Cupriavidus taiwanensis LMG 19424: one gene and its partner. The protein of the gene in region 1 binds, or shares a complex with, the protein of each later gene. Links are inferred from orthologs where the notes say so. Each region holds a gene or a part of one and is shown in the gene's direction. Other genes may lie near its edges.

Region 1 (9,220 bases):
GCTTTCCAGCACCGTGGTGAAGCGGTCATGCGCGGCGGCCAGTTCCTCGCGCGCGCGCTTGGGCTCGGTGATGTCCGTCATCGAGCTCATCCAGCCGGTATGGCGGCCGCGGCTGTCGACCAGCGGCGACACGTACATGCGGGCGTAGAAGCTGCTGCCGTCGCGGCGCATCACGCGCATCTCGTAGCCGCCGGCGGGCGACTTGCCCTGCAGCGTCAGGTCGATCTGCTTCTGCATCTCCTGCTGGTCGTTGGGCGGCCAGTAGGGGAAGGGCGGCAGGCGCCCGACCAGGTCGTTCTCCTGCCAGCCGGTCATGCGGCAGAACGCAGGGTTGACGTAGGTGATGCGGCCGTTCAGGTCGAGCGCGCGCAGGCCGATCAGCATCGAGTTTTCCATCGCGCGCCGGAACGAGGTCTCGGCCAGCAGCGCGCGCTGCGCCTCGGAGCGGCGGCTGGTATGCCGCCACATGCTCCACAGGCTCCACAGCAGGAAGCAGGACAGCCCCACCACCAGCCACAGCAGCATGTTGTTGGGCAGGTTCGAGGCCGGCGGGTAGGCATCGGCGCGCAGCGACAGCGAATGGCCCGGCGGGTCGAGCAGCACCTCATACGAGAGCGCGTTGCCCGGCACCGGCCGCAGCGAGGTGCTGGCGCGGGTCTGGTTGTTCTTGTCGATCAGCGAGAAGCGGTAGCGCTCGGTCAGCTCGGGCGGCAGCAGGTGGGTCAGGATGCCGTTGATCGAATACAGCGCGCCCAGCGTGCCGAGGAACTCGTTGTCGCGCACGATCGGCACTTCCATCAGCATGAAGCTGTCGCCGCGCTCGTTGACCAGCGGGCGCGAGTAGACCACGCGCTGGGTCTCGCGCGCGGCATCGAAGGTGTCGAGCACTTCGGGCTCGAGCGGCTGGTCCTGGCTCTCGCGCAGGCGGCTGGCGAACTCTGATGTCGACGGCAGCGACCAGCGGCCCCGCTTGGTGGCGTCGAGCCAGTTGATGAAGACGATCTCGGGGTTCTCGCGCAGGATCTCCTGCGCCGCGGTGCGGTAAGCGCCTTGCTCCAGCTGCGCGGCGGCGATGTCGCGCGCCAGCGAGGCCAGCTGGTCCTGGTTGCTCAGCAGCGAGAGCCGCACGCGCTGCTGCGCCCACGCCGCGTCGCGGTACAGCGCGTCGCGCTGCTGCTGGCGCTCGGTCTCGTGCAGCGACCACAGGATCACGCCCATCGCCACGGTGAAGAGCACAATGGCAACCAGCGGGATGAACATGAACCAGCTGGTGGCCACAAGGTTGCGCCAGCGCAGCCACCACAGGCCGCGCGGCGGCGCCACCGGGACGCCGTCGTCGGAGCCGAGCGCTTCGATCGGCCCAAGGCCCGCCGCCGGGGAGGGCGCATGCGGGACATGCGCGGACTCGCCGCCCGCGGCCTTGGCTGTACCCGACGCATCGGAAGGAAGCATGGCGGCGCGCAGGCTGCGGAAAAGACGATCGAGGCGGTTGGAAAACGGCATGGGAGGGATTGACGGCTGACCGACCAGTGTACCGAGATTATTGCGGTGCGTCGCTTGGGGAAAGCGCCAATGAAATCCCGGCGCCGCATGCCGGCGCCGCCAGGGCGGCGACACGCGCCATGCCCTTTCGGCAGTGCTTCTTTGTGCGCTGCCACATAATTCCACATTATAAAAAACGATATCGCAATTTGAAAATTTCGCTTGTGCTCGACTTTCGGCTTCCATAGAATCGGACCGACCCAAGAATGCGGGCGGTAGCCATGCGCCTGCCGCGCGGAGAAACCGGAACAGGTTTCCCGGCGGCGGCTCCGATGCAAGGCGGCAATGGCACCGATCCTCCGCAAGTCGGTGCGAGTCATACGTTGAGTCGTGTCCGGCGCGCCAGCGCGGACGCGGAAGCCAAGAATTCACCCAGGAGACAGTCATGTCCGCCGTACCAGAGCAGATCCTCGGCGCCTCGAGCGCCAACGACGCCGATCCCCAGGAAACCCATGAATGGCTCGACGCCCTGCAGGGCGTGCTGGCCGCGGAAGGCCCGGAGCGCGCCGCGTTCCTGATCGACAAGCAGATCGAATACGCTCGCGTGAACGGCGTGACCCAGCCGTTCCACGCCGAGACGCAATACATCAACACCATCCCGGTCGAGCAGCAGGCCCGCATCCCCGGCGACCAGGACATCGAGCACCGGATCCGCTCGTACACCCGCTGGAACGCCATGGCGATGGTGCTGCGCGCGAACAAGCACACCAATGTCGGCGGCCATATCTCGTCGTTTGCCTCGGCGGCCACGCTGTACGACGTCGGCTACAACCACTTCTGGCGCGCCCCGTCCGAGCAGAGCGGCGGCGACCTGGTCTTCGTGCAGGGCCACTCGGCACCGGGCGTGTACTCGCGCGCCTTCCTGCTGGGCCGCCTGACCCAGGACCAGCTCGACAACTTCCGCCAGGAAGTCGACGGCAAGGGCATCTCGTCGTACCCGCACCCGTGGCTGATGCCGGACTTCTGGCAGTTCCCGACGGTGTCGATGGGCCTGGGCCCGATCATGGCCATCTACCAGGCCCGCTTCATGAAGTACCTGGACAGCCGCGGCCTGGCCAAGGCTGGCGACCGCAAGGTCTGGGCTTTCCTGGGCGACGGCGAGACCGACGAGCCGGAATCGCTGGGCGCGATCGGCATGGCCGGCCGCGAGAAACTCGACAACCTGGTCTTCGTCATCAACTGCAACCTGCAGCGCCTGGACGGCCCGGTGCGCGGCAACGGCAAGATCATCCAGGAACTGGAGTCCGAGTTCCGCGGCGCCGGCTGGAACGTGATCAAGGTGGTGTGGGGCAGCAAGTGGGACGCACTGCTGGCGCGCGACACCAAGGGCCTGCTGATGAAGCGCATGATGGAATGCGTAGACGGCGAGTACCAGACCATGAAGGCCAAGGACGGCGCCTACGTCCGCGAGCACTTCTTCAACACGCCCGAGCTCAAGGCGATGGTCGCCGACTGGTCCGACGAGGACATCTGGCGCCTGAACCGCGGCGGCCACGACCCGCACAAGATCTACGCCGCCTACAAGGCCGCCAGCGAGCACAAGGGCCAGCCCACGCTGATCCTGGCCAAGACCATCAAGGGCTATGGCATGGGCGACGCCGGCCAGGCCATGAACGTCGCGCACCAGCAGAAGAAGATGCCGGTCGACGCGATCCGCAAGTTCCGCGACCAGTTCAATATCCCAGTCGCCGACGACAAGCTCGAAGACGTGCCGTACCTCACCTTCGAGGAAGGCTCGAAGGAACTGGAATACATGCGCCAGGCGCGCATGAACCTGGGCGGCTACCTGCCGGCGCGCCGCCAGAAGGCCGAAGCGCTGCAGGTGCCGGAGCTGAAGGCGTTCGAAGCCCTGCTCAAGGCCACCGGCGAAGGCCGCGAAGTGTCCACCACCATGGCCTTCGTGCGGATCCTGAACACGCTGCTGAAGGACAAGCAGATCGGCAAGCACGTGGTGCCCATCGTCCCGGACGAGTCGCGCACCTTCGGCATGGAAGGCCTGTTCCGCCAGGTCGGCATCTGGAACCAGGAAGGCCAGAAGTACGTGCCGGAAGACCATGACCAGCTGATGTTCTACAAGGAATCGCAGACTGGCCAGGTGCTGCAGGAAGGCATCAACGAAGCCGGCGCCATGTGCGACTGGATCGCCGCCGCCACGTCGTACTCGACGCACGGCGTGCAGATGATCCCGTTCTACATCTACTACTCGATGTTCGGCATCCAGCGTATCGGCGACCTGTGCTGGGCCGCCGCCGACATGCGCTCGCGCGGCTTCCTGCTGGGCGGCACCGCCGGCCGCACCACGCTGAACGGCGAAGGCCTGCAGCACGAAGACGGTCATTCGCATGTGTTCCACGCCGTCATCCCGAACTGCATCTCGTACGACCCGACCTTCCAGTACGAACTGGCGGTGATCATGCAGGACGGCCTGCGCCGCATGTACGCCGAACAGGAAGACGTCTATTACTACCTGACGGTGATGAACGAGAACTACGAGCATCCGGAAATGCCGGCTGGCGTAGAGCAGGACATCGTCAAGGGCATGTACCAGTTCCGCAAGGGCGTCGAGAACAGCAACGCGCCGCGCGTGCAGCTGCTGGGCTCGGGCACGATCTTCCGCGAGGTGATCGCCGCCGCCGAGCTGCTGAAGAAGGACTGGGGCGTCGAGTCCGACCTGTGGGGCTGCCCGAGCTTCACCGAACTGGCGCGCGACGGCCAGGCCGCCGAGCGCTACAACCTGCTGCATCCGGCCGAGACCCAGCGCGAAGCCTTTGTCACGCAGAAGCTGAAGTCGGCCCGCGGCCCGGTGATTGCCTCGACCGACTACGTGCGCGCCTTCGCTGAGCAGATCCGTCCGTACGTGCCGCGCCGCTACGTGGTGCTCGGCACCGATGGCTTCGGCCGCTCGGATACGCGCGAGAAGCTGCGCCACTTCTTCGAAGTGGACCGTTACTGGGTCACGCTGGCCGCGCTCAAGGCGCTGGCCGACGAGGGCGCGATCGGCCGCGACAAGGTTGCCGAGGCGATCAAGAAGTACAACCTCGACCCGAACAAGCCCAACCCGATGTCGGTCTGATCCGGCAGCCTGCACCCACCCCCGCAGTACGGCAACGCCGTGCCGCGGGCGCCTCGGGCCGAGTCCCGACGGCGCCTTGCGGCACGGCGGCGTGACAGAAGCGGGCGGCGAAGGTAATCTCGCCGCTTGCGGATGTCGCGCGTGCCGGCCTGCCCAGGAGACACTGAATGAGTCAAGCGATTGAAATCAAGGTGCCGGATATCGGCGACTATGACGCCGTCCCCGTCATTGAAGTGCATGTGAAACCCGGCGACAGCATCAACGCGGAAGACGCGCTGGTGACGCTGGAGTCCGACAAGGCCACCATGGACGTGCCGTCGCCGCAGGCCGGCGTGGTCAAGGACGTCAAGATCAAGGTTGGCGACAACGTGGCCGAAGGCTCGGTGCTGGTGATGCTGGAGCCGGCCGGGCAGGCCGCTGCCGCACCTGCCGCCGCACCTGCAGCCGCGCCCGCACCGGCTCCCGCGCCGGCACCTGCCGCAGCCGCTCCGGCCCCTGCGCCCGCTCCCGCTCCCGCTCCCGCTCCCGCCGCGGCGCCGGCCGCCGCTGGCGGCACCATCGAAGTCAAGGTGCCCGATATCGGCGACTACGACGCCGTTCCGGTAATCGAAGTCCACGTCAAGCCGGGCGACACCATCAGCGCAGAAGACGCGGTGGTGACGCTGGAATCGGACAAGGCCACCATGGACGTGCCTTCGCCGCAGGGCGGCGTGGTCAAGGAAGTCAAGGTCAAGGTCGGCGACAACGTGTCCGAAGGCACGCTGCTGCTGATCCTGGAAGGCGCGGCCACCGCCGCTGCTGCCGCACCGGCCGCTGCCGCCGCGGCACCGGCTGCCGCTGCCAGCGCGCCCGCTCCGGCGCCGGCGCCTGCCGCCGCGCCCGCGCCGGCCGCTGCGCCGGCTGCCGCGCCGGCCCCTGTCGGCGCAACCGGCAAGGCCGCCCACGCCAGCCCCTCGGTGCGCAAGTTCGCGCGCGAGCTGGGCGTCGATGTCTCGCGCGTGCCGGGCACCGGTCCCAAGGGCCGCATCACCCAGGAAGACGTGCAGAACTATGTCAAGGGCGTGATGACCGGCCAGGCCGCCGCGCCGGCCCAGGCTGCCGCGGCCGGCGCCGGTGGTGGCGAGCTCGGCCTGCTGCCGTGGCCGAAGGTCGATTTCACCCGCTTCGGCGAGGTCGAAAGCAAGGCCCTGTCGCGCATCAAGAAGATTTCGGGTGCCAACCTGCACCGCAACTGGGTCATGATCCCGCACGTCACCAACCATGACGAAGCGGACATCACCGACCTGGAAGCCTTCCGCGTGCAGCTGAACAAGGAAAACGAGAAGGCCGGCGTCAAGGTGACCATGCTGGCGTTCATGATCAAGGCCACGGTCGCGGCGCTGAAGAAGTTCCCGAACTTCAATGCTTCGCTCGACGGCGACAACCTGGTGCTGAAGAAGTACTTCAACATCGGCTTCGCCGCCGACACCCCGAACGGCCTGGTTGTGCCGGTGATCAAGGACGCCGACAAGAAGGGCGTGCTCGAGATCAGCCAGGAAATGAGCGAGCTGGCCAAGCTGGCGCGCGACGGCAAGCTCAAGCCCGACCAGATGCAGGGCGGCTGCTTCTCGATTTCGTCGCTGGGCGGCATCGGCGGCACGTACTTCACGCCGATCATCAATGCGCCCGAAGTGGCCATTATGGGCGTGTGCAAGTCGTACATGAAGCCGGTGTGGGACGGCAAGCAGTTCGCGCCGCGCCTGACGCTGCCGCTGTCGCTGTCGTGGGACCACCGCGTCATCGACGGTGCCGAGGCGGCGCGCTTCAACACGTACTTCGCGCAACTGCTGGCGGACTTCCGCCGCATCCTGCTCTAAGCGGGGTGGCGCCGCGCGGGCAGGGCAACAGCCTGGCCCGCGCGGCGCGCCACGCGCAACCGGGAGCAAGCCATGACTACCTGTGTTGTCGTCAGGAAGGGCGCCGAGGTGGCGATCGCGGCGGACGCGCTCGTCACCTTCGGCGATACGCGCCTGTCGCGCGCCTACGAGCGCAACCAGAAGGTGTTTCCGGTTGGCGACGGCTTTATCGCGCTGGCCGGGACCACGGCGCACTTCCCGGTCATGCGCACGCTGCTGGCGGGGCTGGGCGACGAGTGCCGGCTGGGCTCGCGCGACGACGTCTTCCGCACCTTCCTGAAGGTGCACGAGAAGCTGAAGTCGGACTACTTCGTCAATACCAAGGAAGACGATGACGATCCCTACGAGTCGTCGCAGATCGTATGCCTGATCGCCAATCCGGCGGGCATCTTCGGCGTCTACTCGTACCGCGAGGTGTTTTCGTTCGACCGCTTCTGGGGCATCGGCTCGGGCCGCAACTACGCGCTGGGCGCGATGCACGCGGTCTATGACCGGCCGGACCTCGGCGCGGGCGAGATCGCGCGCATCGGCGTCGATGCCGGCGTGGAGTTCGACAAGAGTTCGGCGGGGCCGATCGAGGTGCATACCGTGCGGCTGCGCGAGCAGGATGCCGCGGCGGCAGCGGACCAGGACGATGGCGCGGACGGCAGTCCGGCGGGCGGCAACGCAGCAACCAACAACGACGGCGCGCCCTGAAGCCGAGAGGCGGGCGCGCATAGAGGAGCAAACATGAGTGTGATCGAAGTCAAGGTGCCGGATATCGGCGATTTCGACGCGGTGGAAGTGATCGAGGTGCTGGTCAAGGCCGGCGACACGGTCGAGGTGGAACAGTCCCTGATCGTGCTGGAATCCGACAAGGCCAGCATGGATGTGCCGTCGTCGGCCGCCGGCAAGGTGGTCGACGTCAAGGTCAAGGTGGGCGACAAGGTAGGCCAGGGCGCGGTGATCTGCACCATCGAGGCCCAGGCTGCCGCCGCCGCGGCGCCTGCACCGGCACAGGCCCCGGCGCCGGCGCAGGCTCCCGCGCCGGCAGCGGCCGCGCCGGCGCCTGCCCCTGCCGCCGCGAGCCACGCCGGCGGTGCCGATATCCAGTGCGAGATGCTGGTGCTGGGCGCCGGCCCCGGCGGCTACTCCGCCGCGTTCCGCGCCGCCGACCTGGGCATGAATACCGTGCTGGTCGAGCGTTACGGCACGCTTGGCGGGGTCTGCCTGAACGTGGGCTGCATCCCGTCCAAGGCGCTGCTGCACAACGCCGCGGTGATCGACGAAGCCAAGGCGCTGGCCGCCCACGGCATCCTGTTCGGCGAGGCCAAGATCGACCTGGACGGCCTGCGCCACTACAAGAACCAGGTGGTCGGCAAGCTGACCGGCGGCCTGGCCGGCATGGCCAAGGCGCGCAAGGTGCAGGTGGTGCGCGGCGTGGGCAACTTCCTCGACCCGCATCACCTGGAAGTGGAACTGACCGAAGGCGAAGGCAAGCAGACCACCGGCAAGAAGACCGTGATCCGCTTCGAGAAGGCCATCATCGCCGCAGGCAGCCAGGCGGTGAAGCTGCCGTTCATTCCGGAAGACCCGCGCATCGTCGACTCGACCGGCGCGCTGGAACTGCCTGAAGTCCCCAACAAGATGCTGGTCATCGGCGGCGGCATCATCGGCCTGGAAATGGCCACGGTGTACAGCACGCTGGGTGCCGACATCGATATCGTTGAAATGCTGCCGGGCCTGATGAACGGTGCCGACCGCGACCTGGTCAAGGTCTGGGAAAAGAAGAACAAGGACCGTTTCGGCAAGGTGATGCTCAATACCAAGACGGTCGCGGTCGAAGCCAAGCCGGACGGCATCTACGTCAGGTTCGAAGGGGAAGCCGCGCCGGCCGAGCCCCAGCGCTACGACCTGGTGCTGGTGTCGGTGGGCCGCTCGCCCAACGGCAAGCGCATCAGCGCCGAGAAGGCCGGTGTTGCCGTCACCGAGCGCGGCTTTATCGACGTCGACAAGCAGATGCGCACCAACGTGCCGCACATCTACGCCATCGGCGATATCGTTGGGCAGCCGATGCTCGCGCACAAGGCCGTGCACGAAGCGCACGTGGCGGCCGAGGCCGCGCATGGCGAGAAGGCCTTCTTCGACGCCAAGCAGATTCCGTCGGTGGCCTTCACCGATCCGGAAGTGGCCTGGGCCGGCCTGACCGAGGATGAGTGCAAGGCGCAGGGCATCAAGTACAGCAAGGGCGTGTTCCCGTGGGCCGCCTCGGGCCGCGCCATCGCCAACGGCCGCGACGAGGGCTTCACCAAGCTGATCTTCGACGAAGAAACGCATCGCGTGATCGGCGGCGGCATCGTCGGCACGCATGCCGGCGACCTGATCAGCGAAGTGTGCCTGGCAATCGAGATGGGCGCCGACGCCGTCGATATCGGCAAGACCATCCATCCGCACCCGACGCTGGGCGAGTCGATCGGCATGGCGGCGGAGATCTACGAAGGCACGTGCACCGACGTGCCGCCGCCGCGCAAGCGTTGACGCGCTGCCCGCCGCGATGACAAGGCCCGCCTGATGGCGGGCTTTGTTTTGCGTGGTTTCGCAATTAACCGCCATAACCTATCAGCGTCAATGCGTGGCGGCTTGCAGCGAGAGGGGAAAGGGCAGCGGGAAAGGCTGGCTGAGGCGAGGGCCAAAAAAAACCCGACCTGTAGAGGTCGGGTTTAACGATACC
Region 2 (9,134 bases), on another replicon or contig:
TGCGTCATCGCGCGCGCACCATCGAGCCCGTACACGCAGACCTCGCCGCCCGGCAGCTTGCAAAAACGCGCTGGCGGACAACTGCGCAGAATGGCTTGCGTCTCGCCCTCGCCGCAGCGGGCGCCGGCGCTGCGCAGCACCTGCAGGGTGACGTCGGGATGCTTGGTCAGTTGCTCGGGCATGGCAGCCTCCATGGCGGGGCACGCAGGGAACGCGCGCTTCTACAGCGTAGGCCTTATTCCGCCCGGGCATATCGCCATGCGTAATCGCTCGTTCGTCCTTTGGCTGCCTTTCCATACAATGGGTCGATGCCACGGCGCGACGCCGAGGCAGCCAACCAACATCAAAGGGGAGCATCCGATGCAATACGGGAAATTCGGCCTGGCAGCGCGCCTGGCAGCAGCCGTGCTGGCGCTGGGCGTGGTCCACGGCGCCGCCGCGGCCGATCCGGACAAGAAGGAAATCCGCTTCGGCGCCACCGCCGGCCCGTATGCCGACCAGATCCGCTATGGCGTCAAGCCGGTGCTGGAGCAGCGCGGCTACAAGGTCACCATCGTCGAGTTCAGCGACTACGTGCAGCCCAACCTGGCGCTGGCCGACGGCGCCATCGACGCCAACGCCTTCCAGCATGTGGCCTACCTGAAGAAATTCTCGGCCGACCGCAAGCTGGCCCTGAGCGACGTGATACAGGTGCCCACCGCGCCGATCGGCATCTACAGCCGCAAGCACAAGGCGCTGGCCGAGGTGAAGGCGGGCAACACCGTGTCGCTGCCGAACGATCCGACCAACCTGGCACGTGCCATCGCCATCCTGCAGCAGATCGGCTGGGTCACGCTCAAGCCCGGCACCGACCCGATCCGCGCCAGCGAGCGCGATATCGACGCCAATCCGCACAAGCTCAAGCTGGTCCAGCTCGAAGCCGCGCAGCTGCCGCGCTCGCTGGACGATGTCGACTATGCCTTCGTCAACGGCAACTATGCGCTGGCCTCGGGCCTGAAGCTGACCTCGGCGCTGGCGCTGGAGAAGATTCCCGACTACTACATGAACCTGGTCGCGGTGAAGACCGCCGACCTGAACAAGCCCTTCGTCAAGGACATCCGCGAGGCCTACCAGTCCGCCGAGTTCAAGGCGGTGACGCAACAGCGCTTCGCCGGCTTCGTGCCGCCGCCGTACCAGCGCTGAGCGCCGCGGCAGGCCGGCAAGGCGCGCCCCGTGGCGCGCCTTCGCCTTGACTCCGGGGCCGGCATCGCACCGCCGCCCCGGATTGTTCTGGTTTTCTGGATGATCTATCCAGTCGCCGCCAATTTATTCCCCCTTGCGGCCCGCCTAAGCTGAAGCCTCCTTCGACGCATCCACAGGAGAGTTTCATGGCTGACCATTCCATCCGCGGCAAGGTCGCGCTGATCGCCGGCGGCGCCAAGAACCTGGGCGGGCTGATCGCGCGCGACCTGGCCGCGCAGGGCGCCCGCGCCATCGCCATCCATTACCACGGCGCGGCCTCGCGCGCCGACGCCGAGGCCACGGTCCAGACAATCCAGGCAACCGGCGCCCAGGCGGTGGCGCTGCAAGCGGACCTGACCCGCGCGGGCGCGGTCGAGCGCTTGTTTGCCGATGCCGTGGCCGCGGTGGGCCGTCCCGATATCGCCATCAATACGGTGGGCAAGGTGCTGAAGAAACCGTTCGCCGAGATCAGCGAGGCGGAGTACGACGAGATGTCGGCGGTCAACGCCAAGAGCGCCTTCTTCTTCCTGAAGGAAGCCGGGCGCCACGTCAAAGACCACGGCAAGATCGTGACGCTGGTGACCTCGCTGCTGGGCGCGTTCACGCCCTTCTATGCCGCCTATGCCGGCACCAAGGCACCGGTCGAACACTTTACCCGCGCCGCGGCCAAGGAGTTCGGCGCGCGCGGCATCTCGGTGACCGCGGTAGGACCCGGCCCGATGGATACGCCGTTCTTCTACGGCCAGGAAGGCGACGATGCCGTGGCCTATCACAAGAGCGCGGCCGCGCTGTCGCCGTTCTCGCCGACGGGACTGACGCATATCGAGGACGTGGTGCCCTTTATCCGCCATCTGGTCAGCGACGGCTGGTGGATCACCGGCCAGACCATGCTGATCAACGGCGGCTACACGACCAAATAAGCCGCAGCGCCGCTCTGGTGCGCGCACGCATTGCAGGTATGCTTGCGCCATCGACGAGCGAGGCGTATGGACAGATTCGACCAGTACCGCGTATTCCTGCAGGTGGCCGAAATGGGCAGCTTCATCAAGGCCGCGCATGCGCTCGGGTTGCCGCGCGCATCGGTGTCGGCGGCGGTGCAGGACCTCGAGGCCCAGGTCGGCGCGCGCCTGCTGCACCGGACCACGCGGCAGGTGCGGCTGAGCGCCGACGGGGCGCAATTGCTGGAGCGGCTGCGCCCGCTGCTGGCCGAGGTCGAGGATATCGACCAGCTGTTCCAGGCCGGCCAGCGCCAGGCCAGCGGGCGCCTGAACGTGGATATGCCCAGCCGCATCGCGCGCCGGCTGGTGGCACCGGCGCTGCCCGCACTGCTGCGGCGCCATCCGCGGCTGCAGCTGTCGCTCGGTTCCAGCGATCGCGCCATCGACCTGGTGCAGGAGGGCGTGGACTGTGCGGTGCGCTTCGGCATGCTGGCCGACAGCAGCCTGGTGGTGCGGCCGCTGGGCCGGATCGCGCTGGTCAACTGCGCCAGCCCGGCCTACCTGCGCGAACACGGCGAGCCCCGTGATCCGGCCGACCTGCGCCGCGGCCACCTCGCGGTTGGCTACGCCAGCCCCCGCACCGGGCGCGACTTGCCATGGGAATTCGTGGATACCGATGGCAGCGCGCACGGGGCCGACGTGGCAACGCGCGTCTCGGTCAACAATGCCGAAAGCTACATCGCCTGCTGCCTCGCCGGCATCGGGATGATCCAGATTCCGCGCTTCGACGTGCAGCACCTGCTCGACACCGGACAGCTGCTGGAAATCATGCCCGACTGGCGCCCGGCGAGCATGCCGGTGTCGCTGCTCTATCCCCACCGCCGCCAGCGGTCGCAACGGCTCGCGGTCTTCCTCGAGTGGTTCCGCGCGCTGATGCAGCCGCACCTGGAAGGCTGAGCGCAGGCCCGCGCGCGCACTGCCGCAGTGTGCGCAGCAAGACAATTTCGCGCGGCGCCGGCCGCGCAAATGCCCTACACTCAAGCTCAAGTCCCCCGCGCCCAAAAAGCACGGCAGGGATCACAACGCGATCATGCCGCGGAGGGCTGCGAAGATCCTCGCCCCGATCCGCGCGGATCCTGTCGAGACAACCGCATCGAGAGACCTGCCATGTCCACGGTTGCGCGCTTTGAGATCGGCTATACCCGCTACCTTGCCCCACCGGGCGACACCTCTCCCACCACTGCTCCCCCTCCCCCGTTCGCCAGCGACCCTGACGCGCTGGTGCCGCTGTACCAGGCGATGGTGCTGACGCGCCAGTTCGACCTGAAGGCCATAGCGCTGCAACGCACCGGCAAGATCGGCACGTTCGCGTCGGCGCTGGGCCAGGAGGCCATCGGCGTGGGCGTGGCCTGCGCCATGCGGCCGGAGGATGTGCTGGTGCCCTCTTACCGCGACCACGCGGCGCAGTTTGTCCGCGGCGTCACGATGACCGAGAGCCTGCTCTACTGGGGTGGCGACGAGCGCGGCAGCGGCTTTGCCGCGGCGCCGCATGACTTTGCCAACTGCGTGCCGATCGGCACGCAGGTGTGCCACGCGGCCGGCGCGGCCTACGCGTTCCGGCTGCGCGGCGAGCCGCGCGTGGCAGTCTGCCTGCTGGGCGACGGCGGCACCTCCAAGGGCGACTTCTATGAAGGCATGAACATGGCCGGCGCGTGGCGCGCGCCGCTGGTGATCGTGATCAACAACAACCAGTGGGCCATCTCGATGCCGCGCAGCGCCCAGACCGCGGCGCAGACGCTGGCGCAGAAGGCGATTGCCGCGGGCATCCCGGGCGAGCAGGTCGACGGCAACGACGTGGTCGCGGTGCGCCACCGCGTCGGCGAAGCGATCGCGCGCGCCCGCGATGGCGGCGGCCCCGCGCTGATCGAGGCCATCACCTACCGGCTGGGCGACCACACCACCGCCGACGATGCCTCGCGCTACCGCGACGAGGCCAGCGTCAAGGCACACTGGCAGCACGAACCGCTGTTGCGCCTGCGCACCCACCTGCTGGCCCTGCATGCCTGGGATGCGGCGCGCGAAGAGGCGTTGGTCAAGGCGTGCTCGCAGCAGGTGGCGCAGGCGGTCGAGACCTACCTGGCCATGCCGCCGCCAGACCCGGCCGCGATGTTCGACTGCCTGTACGCGGCCATGCCGGCCGAACTGCAGGCGCAGCTGGAGATCGCGCGGCGCTTCCCGGCGCAGCACGGCTAGCCGCTGGCGGCGCCGCGCGCGCACTCCTACCTCGACCCGGTCCCACAGCGAGCGAACCATGGCGGAAATCAATCTGGTCGAAGCAGTCAACCTGGCGCTGGCCCATGCGCTGGAGCACGATCCCGATGTGCTGCTGCTGGGCGAGGACATCGGCGTCAACGGCGGCGTGTTCCGCGCCACCGTGGGCCTGCAGGCGCGCTTCGGCGCCGCGCGCGTCATGGATACGCCGCTGGCCGAAGGCGGCATCGTCGGCGCGGCGATCGGCATGGCGGCGATGGGGCTCAAGCCCGTGGCCGAGATTCAGTTCACCGGCTTTATCTACCCGGCGGTGGATCACATCATCAACCACGCCGGGCGTATGCGCCACCGCACGCGCGGGCGGCTGACCTGCCCGCTGGTGGTGCGCTCGCCGTGCGGCGCGGGCATCCACGCACCCGAGCACCACTCCGAAAGCCCGGAGGCGATGTTCGCCCACATGCCTGGCATCCGCGTGGTCGTGCCGTCATCGCCGGCGCGCGCGTACGGGCTGCTGCTGGCGGCGATCGCCGACCCAGACCCGGTCATCTTCCTCGAGCCCACGCGGCTGTACCGCCTGTTCCGCCAGGAAGTGGCCGACGACGGCGCGGCGCTGCCGCTCGATACCTGCTTCACCTTGCGCGAAGGCAGCGACATCACGCTGGTGAGCTGGGGCGCGATGGTGCAGGAGACGCTCGCCGCCGCCGACGCGCTCGCCGCGGAAGGCGTTACCGCGACTGTGATCGACGTGGCCACGCTCAAGCCGCTGGACATGCAGACCATCCTGGATGCGGTTTCGCGCACCGGCCGCTGCGTGATCGTGCACGAGGCGCCGCGCACCGCCGGCTTCGGCGCCGAGATCGCGGCGCAGCTGGCCGATGCGGGGTTGTACTCGCTGGCCGCGCCGGTGCAGCGCGTGACCGGCTTCGATACCGTGGTGCCGCTGGCGCGGCTGGAGTACACCTACCTGCCCGGTGTCGCGCGCATCGTCGATGCCGCGCGCAGGGCGCTGGCGGCGTAGGGCCCCGGCGGCAACCGGACCGTTCAAGCTAGCCAAGGAGGACCGATGCGAGTCTTCAAGCTGCCCGACCTGGGCGAAGGCCTGCAGGAGGCCGAGATCGTGGCCTGGCACGTCAAGACCGGCGACACGGTCGCGGCGGACCAGCCGCTGCTGTCGGTGGAGACCGCCAAGGCGATCGTCGAAATCCCGTCGCCTTATGCCGGCAGCATCGGCAAGCTGTTTGCGCAGCCGGGCGACATCGTGCACCTGGGCGCGCCGCTGGTGGGTTTCGAGGGCGCCGGCGAAGATGCCGACGCCGGCACCGTGGTGGGCTCGGTCCAGGTCGGCACGCACGTGGCCAGCGAAGCCGCGCCGCCCGGCACCGCCGCGCCCGCTGCGGGGATGGCCGCGCGCATCAAGGCGACGCCGGCGGTCCGTGCGCTGGCGCGCCGGCTCGGCGTGGACCTGGCCATGGCCACCGCCTCGGGTCCCGAGGGCGTGGTCACCGCCGCCGACGTGGAACGGGTCGCCGCCACGCTGAAGGACCTCGGCGCGCCCGAAGAACTGCGCGGCGTGCGCCGCGCGATGGCGCAGAACATGGCGCGTGCGCAGGCCGAAGTCGCCGCCGCTACCGTGATGGACGATGCCGACATCCACGCCTGGCCGGCCGGCGCCGATGTCACCATCCGGCTGGTGCGCGCGCTGGTGGCCGGCTGCCGCGCCGAACCGGGGCTCAATGCGTGGTATGAAGGACAAACCGGACGCCGCCACGTGCTGAAGAAGATCGACGTCGGCATTGCCGCCGACCTGCCCGAGGGCCTGTTCGTGCCGGTGCTGCGCGATGTCGGCAACCGCGACGCCGCCGACCTGCGCCACGGGCTCGACCGCATGCGCGCCGACATCCGCGCGCGCACCATCGCCCCCGAGGAGATGCGCGGCAACACCATCACGCTGTCCAACTTCGGCATGATCGCCGGGCGCTATGCGGCGCCGATCGTGGTGCCGCCCACCGTGGCGATCCTGGGTGCCGGGCGCGTGCGCGACGCAGTGGTCGCGGCCGGCGGCGTGCCCGCGGTGCACCGGGTCATGCCGCTGAGCCTGACCTTCGACCACCGCGTGGTGACGGGCGGAGAGGCCGCGCGCTTCCTGGCGGCGGTGATCGCGGATCTGGAGATGGCGGAGTAAGTAAGACTACTGGTTTTGCCAGCACCCGCTGTGTGCTCCCCCTCCCGCAGCCGGGAGCGGGGCGCAGACCGCCGGTGTACCGAAGCCCTGCGGCAGCGCTGTATATAATGCCCATCCAATCGCCGCCGCCATCTCCGGCCCCGGACCGCCGCACACCCTCATGGAATCCAAGACCGCCCGCCTGACCATCCTGATCGATCCGGTGAAGAAGAAGGCCTTTGAAACGCTGTGCGCCGCGCAGGACCTGACGCCGTCGCAGGTGGTGCGCCAGCTGATCCGCGATTACCTGGCGCAGCATGGCGTGGATTACGCCACCAAGCCCAGGCCGGCGGGCGGCACGCGCCAGAAGAAGTAACTCAGCGCGGGGCGTTGGCCTCGCCTTGCCCTTCCCCGGCGAGCGCGGCGCAGCGTTGCGCCGCCTGCGCCAGCGAATCCGCGTAGTTGCCTTCTCCCAGCGCCGCCAGCACGCCGGCGCGCGCCAGCTTTTCCCTGACCCTCGCGTTGGCCTCGGCCAGCACTACCGCGACGCCGCGCTTCTGCAGCGTGACGATCACCGCCTCGAGCGTCTGCAGCCCGGTCATGTCCATGAAGGGCACGCGGCCCAGGCGGATCAGCAGCACGCGCGGCTCGGTATGGGTCTGCACCAGCGCTCGCTCGCAGGCCTCAACGGCACCGAAGAAGAACGGGCCGTCGATGACATAGACCAGCACGCCCGGCGGTATCGGCGCCACCGCGCCGGTGCCCGCGTCGTCCAGTTCGCGCGCAACGGCCTCGGCGGCCTGGGGTGCCACTTCCACCGCTGCCGACATGCGCCGCAGGAACTGCAGCATGGCCAGGATTACGCCGATATTGACCGCCACCACCAGGTCGGTCAGCACCGTCAGCGTAAAGGTGATCAGCAGGATCGCGACATCGGCGCGCGGCGCGCGCCGGACCATGCGGGCGAACTGGCGCATCTCGCTCATGTTGTAGGCCACCACGAACAGGATCGCGGCCAGCGCGGCCAGCGGCACGCTGGCCGCGAGCGGCGCCAGGAACAGCAGCACCAGCACCAGCGTGAGCGCATGCACCACGCCCGCCAGCGGGCTGTTGCCGCCATTGCGGATATTGGTGGCGGTGCGCGCGATCGCGCCGGTGGCGGCAAACCCGCCGAACAGCGGCGCCACCACATTTGCGATGCCCTGCCCCACCAGTTCCTGGTTCGAGTCATGCCGGGTGCCCGCCATGCCGTCGGCTACCACGGCCGACAGCAAGGACTCGATCGCGCCAAGCATGGCAATGGTGAAGGCAGGCCCGGCCAGCTCCAGCACGCGCGCCAGCGTGACCTCCGGCAGCGACGGCACCGGCAGGCCGCGCGGCAGGCCGCCGAAGGCCGTGCCGATGGTCGCCACGCCGTCGAAGCGGAACAGCGCCTGCACCGCGGTGGCCACCACCAGCGCCACCAGCGGGCCCGGCACGCGCCGCAGCCAGCGCACGCGCGGCGCGCCCACCACCAGCGCCAGGCTGCCCAGCGCCAGCGCGGTGGTGGCGGGGTGCCATTGCGGCAGCGCCTGCAGCAGGTGCCAGAGTTTTTCATGGAAATGCGCGCCGGCCACTGGCGGCAGCCCGAAGAAATCGCGCCACTGGCCGACGAAGATGATCACGCCGATGCCCGCGGTAAAGCCGACGATCACCGGCGCCGGAATGTAGCGGATCACGCCGCCCAGCCGCGTCAGCCCCATCGCCAGCAGGATCAGACCGGCCATCAGCGTGGCGATCTGCAGGCCATCGATGCCGTGGCGCGCCGTTACCGCGGACAGCACCACGATAAAGGCGCCGGTGGGCCCGGCGATCTGCACGCGGCTGCCGCCGAACAGCGACACCGCCAGCCCGGCGACGATGGCCGTGTACAGGCCCTGTTCGGGCTTGGCGCCCGAGGCAATCGCGAACGCCATTGCCAGCGGCAGCGCCACTACCCCCACGATCACGCCCGACACCACATTCGGCAGCCAGTTGCCGCGTTGGAACAATCCGGCCAGCCGGGCTTCGCGTAGCGCAATCATGCTTCAGTCCCTTCCATCGGTGCGGGGGCACAGGTGAATCGAATGATAACAGCATGTTAATGCTTGCCCCCGGGCACCACCCTGTTCGCGGCCGTGCTCCGGAGGCCCTGGCGTCCTGTTCCTTATGCCGCGCAATTCCTATACTGGATTGGCTCGCCCGCCAGTGCGCGGACGCGCCAGGCTGGCGCGGTATCTCTTTGCAAGCGGAGGCTCATCATGTACAGGCACCTCCTAGTACCGACCGACGGCTCCGCGCGCGCCGATGCCATGGTGAGCCGCGCGATGGCATTCGCCAGCCGCATCGGCGCCCGCGTGACCGGGCTGCATGTGCTTCCCGAGTACCACGTGCTGACCTACCGGCTCACCAGCCTGCAAGACACCAAGAGCAACTTCGCCGCCGAAGCCGCGCGCCACGCCGACACCTTCCTTGCCGCGCTCAGCCACACCGCGGCGCAGGCCGGCGTGCCGTGCGACACCATC

What was found.
Region 2: the proteins of aceF (region 1) and RALTA_RS25245 are in contact, whole or in part, in a crystal structure (PDB 1W85), measured with the Geobacillus stearothermophilus proteins. The link is inferred for Cupriavidus taiwanensis LMG 19424 from one-to-one orthologs. Residues at the interface, in WP_033016211.1 of Geobacillus stearothermophilus: Val129, Ile130, Ala131, Met132, Pro133, Arg136, Lys137, Arg157; in WP_033016213.1 of Geobacillus stearothermophilus: Ile282, Leu283, Ser284, Leu285, Glu286, Phe325.

Annotation. Positions count from the first base shown.
Region 1 is NC_010528.1:1,329,559-1,338,778, forward strand. Bases 4,167-7,126 are described here. They hold aceF (dihydrolipoyllysine-residue acetyltransferase), read left to right. Parts: upstream 4,167-4,782; coding sequence 4,783-6,471; downstream 6,472-7,126. Other genes in these bases: aceE (pyruvate dehydrogenase (acetyl-transferring), homodimeric type), read left to right, coding at 4,167-4,615; RALTA_RS06205 (Ntn hydrolase family protein), read left to right, coding at 6,544-7,126. In the rest of the region: RALTA_RS06190 (PAS domain S-box protein), read right to left, coding at 1-1,452; more of aceE, read left to right, coding at 1,928-4,166; more of RALTA_RS06205, read left to right, coding at 7,127-7,206; lpdA (dihydrolipoyl dehydrogenase), read left to right, coding at 7,240-9,027. UniProt on the Bacillus subtilis protein: The pyruvate dehydrogenase complex catalyzes the overall conversion of pyruvate to acetyl-CoA and CO(2).
Region 2 is NC_010530.1:2,182,626-2,191,759, forward strand. Bases 3,586-6,459 are described here. They hold RALTA_RS25245 (alpha-ketoacid dehydrogenase subunit beta), read left to right. Parts: upstream 3,586-4,470; coding sequence 4,471-5,448; downstream 5,449-6,459. Other genes in these bases: pdhA (pyruvate dehydrogenase (acetyl-transferring) E1 component subunit alpha), read left to right, coding at 3,586-4,412; RALTA_RS25250 (dihydrolipoamide acetyltransferase family protein), read left to right, coding at 5,494-6,459. Also shown: RALTA_RS25220 (hypothetical protein), read right to left, coding at 1-182; RALTA_RS25225 (MetQ/NlpA family ABC transporter substrate-binding protein), read left to right, coding at 361-1,182; RALTA_RS25230 (SDR family oxidoreductase), read left to right, coding at 1,368-2,141; RALTA_RS25235 (LysR family transcriptional regulator), read left to right, coding at 2,208-3,116; more of pdhA, read left to right, coding at 3,327-3,585; more of RALTA_RS25250, read left to right, coding at 6,460-6,612; RALTA_RS25255 (ribbon-helix-helix domain-containing protein), read left to right, coding at 6,773-6,967; RALTA_RS25260 (SulP family inorganic anion transporter), read right to left, coding at 6,969-8,654; RALTA_RS25265 (universal stress protein), read left to right, coding at 8,871-9,134. UniProt on the Bacillus subtilis protein: The pyruvate dehydrogenase complex catalyzes the overall conversion of pyruvate to acetyl-CoA and CO(2).